2 regions of the Teredinibacter franksiae genome follow, and region 1 is predicted to be linked to the other one. Evidence: predicted binding sites of a transcription regulator. Region 1 holds the regulator's gene; the other holds the start of a gene.

Region 1 (6,968 bases):
TCCGTCAATATTTTTGCGGTAGACCAGCCCTGCCCCTGGCCGATTTTTAGCTGGCGTAAATCGTTAAGGTGCTGTACTTGAGCGAGTTTTTCTTCGCTTTTTTTCGACGCAAGAAATAGTCGATAACTGGCAAGGCCGCGAATCAGTGGGACCGGCACTATGTGGGTTTTACCTTCCCAGGCGATTTTATAGGGCGATAGGCCTACAGAAAGATTGTCGCCGGTTAGCAGCTCCATCATCATGCGTTGGCTGCTCATATGAAAGTCGGGTTTTACCAGCTCGTAGGGGCCAAATTCGTCTTCGGTTGTGGCAAGCGCTGCGCGCAGTAATTTCGCAAAGTAGACTTGCCGCGCATCGCCCGTGCCCATATCGGGCAGCGCCGTTACTCGCTCTATAGCGTTAGCGGATAGCGACAGCAGGAGGGAGCAGCATGCGAACAAATAAAATATAAACGGGCGTATGAAGCGATTGTTAGAATACATCTTGTCTGTAATACTCGGAAGACACCCCCTATTATACGGCTATTAGCTCAATTTCTTTATCTCCTTTTTGCAATGAGCATGGCAGCGATCAAATAATAGTGGGGGCCGAGGTTTGTTTTTTTGTCAGCCGTTCGGTTTTTGTACGACGACATTTTACGTTTCAGCTTTGTGGTTTAATTCTGAGGCTTGGGAAGGTTGTCGGTTATCGCAATAGCCGTTTGCTCTCCTTCGGTTCTTGCCACAAAAGTTGCACAGCAACTATCGCTGAACACGTTCACGGCTGTTCGCAACATATCCAGAATTCGATCGGTGACCAATAATAAACCAATGCCTTCTGCCGGCAAGCCAACAGCTGAGAGAATTACGGCGATTGCCACTAGGCTGGCGGCGGGTATACCGGCAACGCCAATGGAGGTTAATAGTGCGATGAGCACAATGGTAAATTGCGTAGCAAAGGTGAGGTCGAGGCCATAGGCCTGAGCGATAAACATAGCGGCTACACATTCGTATAGCGCTGTTCCGTCCATGTTAATGGTGGCTCCTAGGGGCAGTACAAACGATGTTGTGCGGTTGGAAACGCCCACATTCTTTTCCATACATTCCATGGTGATGGGCAGGGTGCCGGAGGAAGAAGCGGTGGAAAATGCGGTTAGCAGGGAGGGCGCCATGGCGCGAAACTGCGCTAATGGATTTACCCCGGCAACAAATTTGAGCACCAGTGGCATAGTGACAAAAACATGTATGCCCAATGCAAGCACAACGCAGATAAAAAAGATCATCATCGGTAAAAAAGATTCGATGCCCGTTTCGGCAATGGTGTTGCCCACTAGCCCAAAAACACCAATGGGTGTGAACTTCATAATGAACATGGTAATGCCCATCATGGTTTCGAAGATGCCCTGCCAGAAATTACTCAAGGTTTCTTTCAGTGGGTTGTCGATGCGCGTCATAAAGAAGCCGAACAATAAACCGAAGCAAATCAACCCCAGCATTTGCCCATCGGCGGCGGCTTTTACGATGTTTGGCGGCAGCATGCGGTGGAATACGGCGGCTATATCACCGGTGCCTTTGCCTTCAATTTTTTCCAGTGCCTGGCTAACCTGCTCGGTACTGCTTAGGTTTAAGCGGTCTTTGGCGGGTTCGCCGTCGATAATGCCGGGGGTGAGTAGGTTAACTACCAGCAGGCCGGTTAGAATCGCCATTAGGCTCGAGGCCATATAAAAACCCAGTGTTTTGCCGCCAAGTCGGCCGAGATCGCTGCCCTGCCCAAGCGTGGATACCCCGCTAATAATCGACGATAAAATCAGCGGAACGATGATCATCTTAAGACCGTTGAGAAACAGCTTTCCAACAAACGCCATGGACGATTGGATATGGGCTCCAGCGGCGATGTCGTTTGCGTTTAATTGGAAAACCATGAGGCCGCAAACAATGGCTGCGAATATGGCGATGAGAATTTGCCAGTGTAGAGGCAGCTTTAGCATCCTGAGCTCCTGGTGATTTATTGGTCGACGAGAGCGCGCAGTTTTGCGCTGGGTTTAAACTGCACCTGCCTTTTTTCTGGAATGTGCAGTGTTTCGCCAGTTTGCGGGTTTTTACCCGTACGGGCGGCGCGTTTTTTAGGGGTAAAGCTGCCAAAGCCCACAAGTGAAATTGATTCGTTGCGCGCGAGTGCATTGGTGATTTGTTCGAACAAGCTGGACACAGCGTCGTCGGCCTCGCGTGACGATAGGTTTGCGGCTTTGGCCACGGTTTGGATAAGGTCAGTTTTTCGCATTGTTATTTTACTGTGGGTAAAGGGTAGAATATTACCGTGATTACATGTGCATGATGTTCAAATGCATGACACCCATTCGGTGAGCACCTTCGCCGGGTCAATATAACACTATAAGCTCTCCATTCATGAATGCCCACTCGAACAAGCACACACTGCCGGCCTCACCGGGGAAACTGATCAGTTATTTTCGCCTGATGCGACTTAACCGCCCTGTTGGTATTTACTTGGTGCTGTGGCCAACGTTGTGGTCGCTGTGGCTTGCGGCAGAAGGGGTTCCGGACCTAAAAATGCTGAGTATTTTTGTTGCTGGTGTTGTGTTAATGCGATCGGCGGGCTGTGTTATTAATGATTTTGCCGATCGCAAAGTCGATGGTCATGTAAAACGCACGGCTGGCCGCCCGATAGTCGTTGGCCATGTGTCAGCTTTCGAAGCGGCGGCACTGTTTGTATTGCTGGCATTTAGCGCATTTGTGCTGGTGCTTTTTACCAACGAACTTACGGTCTATCTGTCTTTTGGTGGCGTTGCGCTGGCGTTTATTTACCCCTTTATGAAGCGCTACACCCACCTGCCACAGGTAGTGCTAGGGGCCGCTTTTGCCTGGGCGGTGCCGATGGCGTTCGCCGCTCAGGCGGGGGAGCTTAGCCCCGACATCTGGGTGTTGTACACCGCCGTCGTTCTGTGGACTGTGGCTTATGATACTTTTTACGCCATGGTCGATCGTGATGACGATATTAAAATCGGGGTGAAATCCACGGCCATACTGTTTGGCGAGGCTGACCGGGTAATGACCGGCGTTCTACAGTTTATGACGGTGATGGCGCTAGGTATGGTTGGTCAGAAATTTGAGCTGGGTTGGATCTATAGCCTCTCGGTTTTGCTGGCGGCTTGTTTGATGGTGTGGCAGCAGTTCCTTATTCGCAATCGAGAGCGGCAAGCATGCTTTAAAGCGTTTTTAAATAATAACTGGGTTGGTATGGTGCTTTTCGTGGGCCTGCTGTTGGACTACCAATTACTGCACCAATAAAGTTCAAATAGTGTGTTTTTGCTGTATTTCCCACCGAAAATACAGCAAATGCTAGAAAATCATGGCTTTGTTAGGCCGTGTCATAAAAGATTCACAAAACCTTTATTTAATTGGGGTTGATTCGGTGAACCTTCTATTCTCAAAAGATAAGCTTTTGTTGAGGTAGCATTTGAGAGGTCGCCGTTTAGTGCCGGTGATCAAGCTTTAAGGAGCATCGGCAAATGCCCAACAAGCAAGGTGAAACCTTCATGGTTGATAAAAAGATTCTTGTCGTTGACGACGAACGCGCTATACGCGATATGCTCCGGGTAGCGCTGGAAATGGCCGACTACACCGTGATGGAAGCGGGTGATGCTCAGGAGGCCCATAAGATCATCGTGGATGCCCGCCCAGACCTTATCCTGCTCGATTGGATGATGCCGGGTATTAGTGGTATAGAGCTGGCGCGACGTCTCAAAAGTGATGAGGTGACTCGGGAGATTCCCATCATTCTGCTTACCGCCAAAAGCGAAGAAGACAACAAAATCCAAGGGTTGGATCTTGGTGCCGATGATTACATTACCAAGCCTTTCTCTCCCCGTGAACTGGTGGCCCGTTTGCGCGCGGTGCTGCGCCGTAGCGATGCGCTGGCGAGTGGCGAACCTATCGCGGTAGAGGGACTTTGCCTAGACCCTGTTAGCCACCGGGTGACTATCAGCGATCTGCCGATACAGTTAGGGCCAACCGAATACCGGCTGTTGGAGTTCTTCCTTACTCATCAAGAAAGAGTATACTCCCGCAATCACTTGCTGGACTGTGTGTGGGGCGGCAATGTCTATGTTGAAGAGCGAACAGTCGATGTGCATATTCGACGTTTACGCAAGGCGATTCAACTGGGTGGCCACGACAGGTTGGTACAGACCATTCGTGGTGCAGGTTATCGCTTCTCCAATAAATTTTTGGTAACAACTGAATAACTGACAGCCGATTGATTAGAGGTTTCCTCAAAAGAAGTCGGGTAAAATTGCGGCGAGTAGAAGTGTCTACATAAATTGGAGTTTTGTGCGAGCTTAGTCAATTGGGGCCGTTCGCATACAACAGCTTAATTAACGGGCAGAGAATCGGCTAGGCTAAACTGGCCTTTTGGGTTGCCGAGTAAATAGAACCACTCCATGTTTCGAAAGGGTATAGCGACCGAACTCTGGTGGCTGATGGTGTATCTGTGCGTGGCACTGGCGATAGGCTTTATGCTGGGCGCTGTTTGGCCGGCCCTGTTCCTTGGTGCATTGGTGTATCTCGGCTGGATACTCTATCAAATTCAACAACTTGAAAAGTGGGTTACCGTCGTTCGGGTAAACGGTCTGCGAGACCATAAATTGCGCGGTATCTGGGGAGAAGTTGCTGAAGATATTGAGCTAATGATTAAGCGCGCGGATAAGGGCAAGCACCGTTTGCAACAGGTGGTTGCCCGTGTGCAGGACATGACGTCGGCACTCACGGATGGCGTTATCATTGTCGATAATGACGATAATATTGAGTGGTGCAACCGCTCCGCCGAGCGACAGTTTGATTTTGAACCTCAGGACATCGGCCGCAAGCTTACCAACTACATTCGTCACCCCACCTTTGTTAGTTACTACGACAGTGACGAGTACGAAGAGCCTTTAGACTTGCCCTCCAAGCATCATGAAGGCGAATTTCTGCAATTTCATATACACCGTTTTGGTGAAGGCGATCGTTTAGTCATTGTTCGCGATATTACCCGTGTCGCCAATCTTGAGCGCATGCGCAAAGACTTCGTCGCAAATGTCTCCCATGAATTACGTACACCGCTTACGGTGTTAGGTGGCTATCTGGAAACGATGGTTGACGCCGCCGATAACCTGCCGCCGACTTGGGCGCGCGCATTGGATCAAATGCGTGATCAGACCAAGCGTATGACCTCATTGATTACTGATCTTCTCACGCTCTCGCGGCTTGAAACCGAAGACCGGCAAACCGGCCAAGAGCCGGTGAGTTTGCGGCCATTAATCGAACAAATTATTGCGGATGCGAAAGTGCTGAGTGGGGACCACCAGCATGTGTTCAATGTTGATTGTGAACCCTCCATTCAGCTTGTTGGGCAAGAAAATGAGCTTCGCAGTGCGTTCGCTAACCTGGTGTATAACGCGGTGAACTACACACCGGATGGGCGTGAAATCTCTGTGGATGTAGAGCTCACTCCGCTGCAACTCATAGTAAAAATTAAAGATAACGGTAATGGTATTGAACCCCGTCACTTGCCACGGTTAACCGAGCGTTTTTATCGTATAGATGAGGGGCGTTCTCGGGAGTCGGGTGGCACTGGCCTCGGTCTTTCAATTGTGAAACATATTCTTATGCGGCATGATGCGGAGCTGAGAATTCGCAGTAAAATGCACAAGGGCAGTACCTTCTCCTGTCATTTTCCGTTAAAACGTTTTACCAATAGTTCGGTTGAACAAGTACACTCCTGACCTCCGATATTGATGGTTCAGAGGGGAAGGGTTAATTGCAGATACAATTTCTAACATCCATCCTCGATTGCTCAGCCAGTGAGTGGGACGCGCTTTGGCCCCTTGCTTACCCCTTTACAAAACATGCCTTTCTTGCAGCACTTGAAACTTCGGGAAGCACAACAGCTGAAACCGGGTGGCAGCCCGCGCATGTGCTAGTACGACAAAATGGGCAGGTTGTTGCTGTTATGCCGTTGTACCAAAAAAGCCATTCATACGGAGAGTATGTGTTCGATTGGAGCTGGGCCGACGCCTGCCAGCGAGCGGGTATTCAATATTACCCCAAACTGCTGTGCGCAATACCCTTCACGCCGGCCACCGGGCCAAGATTAGGTTTTATAGCGAGTTTAACTACTGCACAAAAGCAAGAGGCTGTTCAAACTATTGAGCAGGCCGTGCAAGAAAAGCTGGAGCAGTTGGGGGGGTCGGGTTTTCACTGTTTATTTCCCTCCGCAAAAGAGCGGCCATTATTTTCTAACGAAAAATACGCCCAGCGACAGGGGTGCCAATTTCACTGGTTTAACGCAAACTTTGAAAGCTTTGATGATTTTTTGTCGACGTTTAATTCGCGTAAAAGAAAAAACATTAAACGTGAACGTCAAAAAGTTGTGGCGCAGGGGCTATGCTTTAACATGCGACTTGCCGCTGAATTGAATAGCGACGACTGGAAAAGCTTTTATCTTTTGTACCAGCGGACTTACTTTAAACGCAGTGGCCACCAAGGGTATTTAACCGCTGATTTTTTTCAGCAATTGGCAAAAGCCTTACCGCAGCAAGTGCTGTTGTGTAGCGCGCATAAGCATAATCTAGACAGCCCAATGGTGGCCGGCGCTCTCTACCTTAGAGACAGCAGCACACTTTACGGTCGCTATTGGGGTACGCAGGAAGATCTTGATGGCCTGCATTTCGAGACCTGTTATTACCAGGGTATTGACTACGCGATAAAAGAAAAATTGCAGCGTTTTGACCCTGGTGCTCAGGGAGAGCATAAAATACAGCGTGGGTTTACGCCGGTTAAAACCTGCTCCTATCATTGGTTGAAAATCCCTGAATTACACAATGCGGTGAAACACTTTGTAGTGGAAGAGCAGCAGCACAATAACGCCTACTGTGAAGATGGCAGGCGTTATTTGCCGTTCAAAGAAGGGTGTAATGTTGTGTCTAGTGAAAA
Region 2 (6,968 bases), 690 kb from region 1:
CAGAAGAAATTTTGTATATCCTCGGTATTCTGCTTCACCCGGAAAATAAGCGCTTGCCGTTTCCGCTGATTTTTTCTGGACCGGACTCATCTGCTGATTATTTTAATCAAATCGATAATTTCATTGGCGCAGCGTTGGGTAGCGAAGCGCAGCAGCGCTACGACATAGTGTTGGGTGACCCTGTTGAAGTTGCGCGAAAAATGCGTTTGGGCATGGCTGAGGTAACAGCTTATCGCCAGCTTACTCACGACGCCTACTACTTTAATTGGGTCATAAAAATAGAGCAGGATTTCCAAGAACCCTTTCGGCCAACCCACGAGGCTATGGCAGCGTTAAAATTACATAAGCAGCAGCCAGTAAATGAATTGGCCTCCAATTTACGGCGGGCATTTTCCGGTATTGTTGACGGCAATGTAAAAGAGCATGGTATTAAAGCCGTTGCGGAAAAAGGCCCCTATGAAATTCATGGGGATGCCGAGATTATTGCGCCACTTGATGCATTACTTCGTTCCTTTGTTAGTCAAAAGCGAATGAAAATTCCAACCACTCATTATATTCCCTGCTATCGAATAGTTCAGTAAGTGGCGATATGACAGACGATAACGATTTCGGTAGCCTGCTAGGCGACGATGTGCAGCCCATAACAACGCCAAAGCGGGTCAGCTTAGACGCCTTAAAAGATGGCGATGTCGATAAGGAAAAGCGACGGCTGGCGGCACAATCGTTGTCTGAACCTAAACAAGACCCGCTTTCCGTACCCGTTGAGCGCGTTGACCCGCTTGCTGTGCTCAGCTATCAGCGCCCTGGTGTTCAGCATGGCGTATTTAAAAATCTTCGTTTGGGCAAGTACGCACTCGACGCTCGCCTAGATTTGCACCGGCTGACGGTAGAGCTGGCACGTAAAAGTGTTTTTCAGTTTATTCAAGATTGCCGTGAAACCGATGTGCGTTGTGCGCTTGTTACCCATGGCAAGGGCGAGGGAAGAGAAACTCCCGCGTTACTAAAAAGCTGTGTCGCGCATTGGTTACCGCAATTTGACGAAGTTCTGGCGTTTCATACAGCGCAAAAACGCCACGGCAGTTATGGGGCTACTTACGTGCTACTCAAAAAAAGTGATAAAAATAAGTTGGAAACAAAAGAACGGCACGCACGCCATCAAAAATAGGAATTGATATGCTTTATCCCATGTTTGCGTTAGTCGCTTTTGTGTTTTTATTTATTGTATGCCAATTTATTTTACGGCTTAAATCCGTACGTACTCGTACGGTAAGCTTAAGTTACTACCGTGTTTTTCAATGTAAAGACGCTGAAATTCCTACCCAAATTCTTGCCGGCGGCCGCCATTTATCCAATATGTTTGAAACTCCTGTGCTGTTTTATGTGGTTTCGGTATTGGCCATTGTTCTGCAGGTGGAAACGCTTTGGATGATTACCTTGGGTTGGGTTTATGTTGGTGCGAGAATTGTGCACGCTTACATTCACGCGGTGTACAACAATGTTATACACCGCATGCTGATTTTTTGGCTGGGAATAATAGTGCTATTACTGATGTGGATCACACTGGTGATTTCCGCGAGCGCTACTGCGGTTTAATTGGAGGCTCTTTATGTGCTGATTGGTGTTAAAAACCAATATAGCGTTTGCGTTTATTCATTTTGAGCTTGGTAATATCGGCCATGCAAAGGCCATCTAGGCAGTCGCCAAAGCTTGGGTCGCGGCTGAATACAATGGATTGAAATCCGCCGGGTTCAAATAATGCGGTATATTGTTTGAATAGTACTGGTAGCCTGTGTCCTTTTTGTACAAAGTACTGCTGCATAAAATCAAAAGCATCGTCTGCGTTGTGTTCACCGAAATGATTTGCTAGTTGCTCCATTCTTTCAGTCGAGAGCAGGTAGGGGTGATTAGCCTTGGCTAAATGTTCCGGGCAGGCATAGTAGCGGTGGTAAAAGTAGACCAGCATATCCATCAGTTCTCGGGGATACTCTGCGCTCATGCTAACAGGCCCTATTAGATATCGAATTTGAGGGTTGTGGGCCAGATAGGCGCCCAAGCCCTGCCATAAATAATCGAGACAGGCCTTCCCCCAGTATTGTGGTGCAACAAAGCTTCTCCCTAGTTCTACGCCTTCGTTAAAATATTTTTCCATTGCCGGTTCGAATCGATATAGGCTGCTGGTATAGAGGCCCTGTATGCCTCGCCGGGCGAGAATAGATTGGCCTTCCCCAAGCCTATAAGAACCAGCAATTTCCTGATTTTTGACGTTCCACAAAACCAAATGCTTATAGTGGCGGTCGTAGTTGTCTGTATCTCGTTTTTGGCCTGTGCCTTCTCCAACTTCACGAAAGGTCAGTTCGCGCAGCCTACCAACTTCTCTCAATACCGCTGAATCACGATGATAATCAAGTAAATAGATTTCATTGTTATCCCGCGTGGCGCCGATTTTTTTTGCTTGCTGTAGTTCTTTGTGTAGTTTTTCAATGGGTTCGGCGCGAGCAATTTTTTTCTGGGTTGAGAATGTGTTTGTGTTTGAATGGCCGATATTATAAAGGTGTTTTTTAATACGCTTGACCAGTGTGCGATCAAGAAGCTGGTCTGTTTTTAGAGACTCCGAAGGAATTAGATCTCCAACACTAAAGTGAATGCTGCTGGAACGTTTGTTAAACATCTCGTGGGCGAGCAAGGCCGTGCCGAGGGGTTTGAAAATGGCCGAGGCACCGTAAAAAAGCAGCGAATTTTTCGCGTGGATATGAACAGGCAGTATGGGAGACTGTGATTTTCGAGCAAAATGTAAAAAACCTGGCCGCCACTGGGTATCCCTTACGCCCGTTGGCCGCACTCTGGATACCTCGCCTGCTGGAAATACAATGATGGCTTGGTCTTGCTTTAGTGCATGAATAACACGTTTGTAGCTGCGTCTAGCGCCGCCGCCGGTCATGTTATCTAAGGGGATAAACAGCTCATGCAGGGCTTCGAAATTCATCAGCATATCGTTGGCAACAATTTTAACGTCGTCGCGCACTTCACTTACTAGTTTTAACATGGCCAGCCCGTCGAGGGAGCCAATGGGATGGTTGGCAATGATAACAACACCGCCTGATGCCGGAATACGGCTTTTGTCTTTTGAACTTATAGTGTAGTTAAAGTTAAAAAATTCAAATACTCGATCGACAAAATTAAAGCCTTTATCCTGCGTGTGGCTTCGGAGAAAATCATTAATTTCATTTTCATAAATCAGTTTTTTTAGCAGTGTTAACGTGGGTTTACGTAGCAGCGCAGGCCGGTTGGCGAACGTTGGGAATTTATTGGTTATAGCTTTTTCAACATTAATCATCGTAAGCTGGTTTCCGCTGAAACTTTTTTGAGTGCCGCTGGTAACGCCTTTCTTGGCCTAGAATTGCTTTTGTGGTCGGAAGGTTAAGCGCTCGAGATGACTTTAATATGACAGGCAGTTGAAGATTGGGTGTTTGAGTATGGCTTATACAGATATCAATAGCTTTTGGTTCCAGGGGTGTGAAACGAATCCAGAAATGTTGCCTCAAGCCGCCAAAAGGTGGTTTAGCGGTGGGGAGCAGTTGGATGCAATGATCCGGGAGCGTTTTGCACATTTATTTGAACCCTTGGCGGCAAAAATGGAGCAATCATCGGAGTTGATATCTGCGTTCGGAGCGGCAGAGTCGCTAGCGATGATTGTGCTCTTTGACCAGTTTAGTCGTAATTGTTTCCGTAAGTCTGCGAAAGCTTTTTCTTTTGATGCGCTAGCGCTACAGATGTTGGACTCTATGGAGGCGCGGGGGCTGCAGGAATCGTTGCACCCAATACAGAGGGTGTTCCTTTATATGCCATTGCAGCACGCTGAGTCACTGAGCCGTCAAACTCAAGGGGTGGCGGCGTTTGAGCAGCTCTCAAACTTGGCCGAAGCCCCGTATAGAAAAATTGTTGAGGGTTCCTTTAATTATGCAATAGAACACAAAGCTATTGTTGAGCGGTTTGGGCGATTTCCCCATCGGAATGATGTTTTAGGTAGAGCATCTACCGAAGCAGAGGTGGAGTACCTAAACAGTGGCGGTAAACGCTATGGGCAGTAGGCGTAATGGTTGAGTTACCACCGGTAAAATTAGGGTACTGAAGTTTTCAAGACAAGACTAAAGGGCACCTTTATTGATTGATTATGGCTGCGCGTGAATCACACGCAAAACCCTTAAGGGAGCAGCCATTACTAGCGTTATTGTTGCTTTGAACGGCTGCTGCTTTGAAAGGTAGCGAACCTTCCGCTACGCAGTTCGTCTTACACTAAGGGTTACCATACTGCGCAAAGGCTAGCATTCGTTATCAGCGGTGCCCTAAAATTTTAGCTAATACAGTCGTGCCAATTGTGAACGCTGTTTTTCTAGCAGTGACTGAAAAGGTTGTTCAAAGCTGGAGACCACTTTGCGACCATTCATGGCGCCAACATCCAAAAATTGCAGGCGGCGGCGAATAAGATCGTCACTGGCGGCGTGCGACTCCAGTACCAACCCTGCGATGGGCAGGTTGGCGGGCGCTAGGTCGAGATGATTGGCGGACACAAACGCTGCGAGGTCTAGCGGTATATTGTTGGTGATGCTGGCGAGTTCGACAATAAGCCAAGCGCTGCAGGCGGCGCGAAATAGCGCTTCGTTTGTTGCATCATTAGCATAAAAGGTGAGTCGGAATTGGTCGTTCTCTAGTTGGTATTCCGCACCGTTGTACAGCGCTAATACGTCGCTGATGGTTTCTTCTACTTCCCCCAGCGTTTTTCGAAAACTCTCTCCGTTAAGTTGTTGCTTTAAAACGCCTAGATTTTTGATATGAATGATTCCATATACCTTGGGTAGTTCTTCATGCGCCAGCTCTTGCTCTGTGTTGTTCTGTTTATCTTGGTCCTGGGGCGAAGTAGACGCGTTGCGCTGAAATTCGAATGAGCCAATTCTGTGAAGTTCCCAGCCGAGCAGCAGTAGCAGTGCGAGAATGGTGAGAAGGGCAAAGAGCGCAAGCGCACCGCTGATGGCGGGGGTTTTGTCTAGCGTAACCGATACGTAACCCGCAATACTATCGTGCAGTACAATGGCTGCGGTGAAAGTTTGAGGTATTTCATCCAGGGCTCGTGAGTCCCCGGCTTGTACGAGTAGATTGTTTTCCACGTCGTGAATTGTGGCTAGGCGAGTGCCAGGGTTTACCATCACGTCACGGAGAATGACCTGAAGCCGAATCAGGTCATGGTTAAACGTAGCATCAATAGCCTGGTTTGCCGCCATGGATGCGAGCGCGTCACCGTAATTCTGGTTGTGGTTGGCATTGAGTTGTTGAAGTCGAGGGAGGCAGATCATGCTTACCAGCGCCACACCGCTGATAAACCCAAACAGGCAACCCGCGAGTGGGGATAGGCCATGGAAGCGGATTTTCAAACTACAGACCTCACTCTCAAGCATGAACATAAACGAATACCTTAGAGGCATTTTTCTTGGAGAGCAATGAAAAAATCTCCAAAAATCAAAGCGTTAGTGTTTCTTAGTGGTGGCGATCATTTTTTGTGTTGATCCGATATAATGCCGCCGAAATTGGCAGTTAAAAAAGGCAAGTTAGGTGCGAGAACTCATTCTGATTAATATCTCTGGCCACGATCGACCTGGGGTTACCTCTGAGGTCACACGTATACTGATGGAGGGCAATGGTAATGTGCTCGATATCGGTCAGGCCGTAATTCACGATCACCTGTCGCTTGGCATGTTGGTTGAAATCCCCGATGGTAGCGACTCTTCACCGGTGGTGAAAAACATACTCTATCGTATGCACGAGATGTCCATGCAGGTGCGCTTTCAGCCCATTGCGGGAGACAGCTACGAGGATTGGATTACGCATCAGGGTAAAGACCGGCATATTGTTACGCTTCTCGCCCGCCATATAACCGCCAGTCAGATTGCATCGTTGACAAAAATTATGGCTAGGCATGGGTTGAACATCGACAACATCAGCCGTCTTTCTGGGCGGGTTCCGCTCGACCATACGGATAGCCATTCTATTGCCTGTGTTGAGTTTTCAGCGCGTGGTAAAGGCGATATTGGCCAGCTACGAGCAGATTTTGCTGAGCTGGCCAGTGAGATGGATGTGGATATCGCGTTCCAAGAGGACAGCATGTTCCGCCGTACTCGCCGTTTGGTGTGTTTTGACATGGATTCGACGCTTATTGAAGCGGAAGTGATTGATGAGTTGGCTAAGGCGGCTGGCGTTGGTGAGCAGGTGTCTGCGATTACCGAAGCGGCTATGCGCGGAGAGTTGGATTTTAACGAGAGCTTTGAACAGCGTATGGCTTTGCTCAAAGGCCTGGATGAATCTGTGCTTGCGGGCATAGCTCAACAGCTACCCATTACCGAAGGTGCTGAGCGACTCATTTCAACATTAAAGAAGCTGGGCTACAAAACGGCAATTCTCTCCGGTGGGTTCAATTATTTTGGTTTGTATCTGAAAGAGAAGCTGGGTATCGATTACGTTTATGCCAATGAATTGGAAGTTGTTGATGGCAAAGTTACCGGTAATGTTAAGGGTGAGATTGTCAACGGTGCTCGCAAAGCGCAATTGTTGAAAGACTTGGCTGAGCAGGAAGGCATTTCGTTAAAACAGGTAGTAGCCGTAGGTGACGGCGCTAATGATTTGCCCATGTTAAGTATTGCAGGCCTCGGGATTGCCTTTAGAGCAAAGCCGCTGGTTCGCGCCGAAGCCAAGCAGTCGATATCCACCTTGGGGCTTGATGCCATTCTTTATATGATGGGCTTTCGTGATAGGGAAATAGGTTGAGTCGATTTCGTCGAGTATTCGGGAGTACGTTCAGCGCTGCAGCGAAGCACTCCAGATTCAGGTTGGGCGAAGCCCGTCCCAGAAGCGCAGTGCTCCGCCCGCAGGGTAAATTAGCTTTCCGTATCGAAGTCGTAGTCCATGGAATCCGTTGGGCC

The links. The regulator PhoB, encoded in region 1, activates phosphate uptake and scavenging genes when phosphate is short. The targets are predictions, from matches to a motif close to TGTCATAAANNTGTAACA.
Region 2: the regulator PhoB is predicted to act here: its motif matches at 3,430-3,447, upstream of olsF (bifunctional ornithine lipid synthase OlsF).

Annotation. Positions count from the first base shown of each region.
Region 1 covers NZ_JACJUV010000001.1:2,295,261-2,302,228, reverse strand. Annotated here, with positions in the region: gene H5336_RS09535 (substrate-binding periplasmic protein) at 1-482, opposite strand, end outside; gene H5336_RS09530 (dicarboxylate/amino acid:cation symporter) at 656-1,966, opposite strand; gene H5336_RS09525 (HU family DNA-binding protein) at 1,984-2,259, opposite strand; gene ubiA (4-hydroxybenzoate octaprenyltransferase) at 2,385-3,284, shown strand; gene phoB (phosphate regulon transcriptional regulator PhoB) at 3,533-4,240, shown strand; gene phoR (phosphate regulon sensor histidine kinase PhoR) at 4,436-5,758, shown strand; gene H5336_RS09505 (GNAT family N-acetyltransferase) at 5,794-6,968, shown strand, end outside.
Region 2 covers NZ_JACJUV010000001.1:1,603,213-1,610,180, reverse strand. Annotated here, with positions in the region: gene ppnN (nucleotide 5'-monophosphate nucleosidase PpnN) at 1-581, shown strand, start outside; gene smrA (DNA endonuclease SmrA) at 590-1,165, shown strand; gene H5336_RS06475 (MAPEG family protein) at 1,174-1,593, shown strand; gene olsF (bifunctional ornithine lipid synthase OlsF) at 1,622-3,334, opposite strand; gene H5336_RS06465 (DUF924 family protein) at 3,474-4,088, shown strand; gene H5336_RS06460 (hypothetical protein) at 4,356-5,456, opposite strand; gene serB (phosphoserine phosphatase SerB) at 5,605-6,813, shown strand; gene H5336_RS06450 (GGDEF/EAL domain-containing response regulator) at 6,924-6,968, opposite strand, start outside.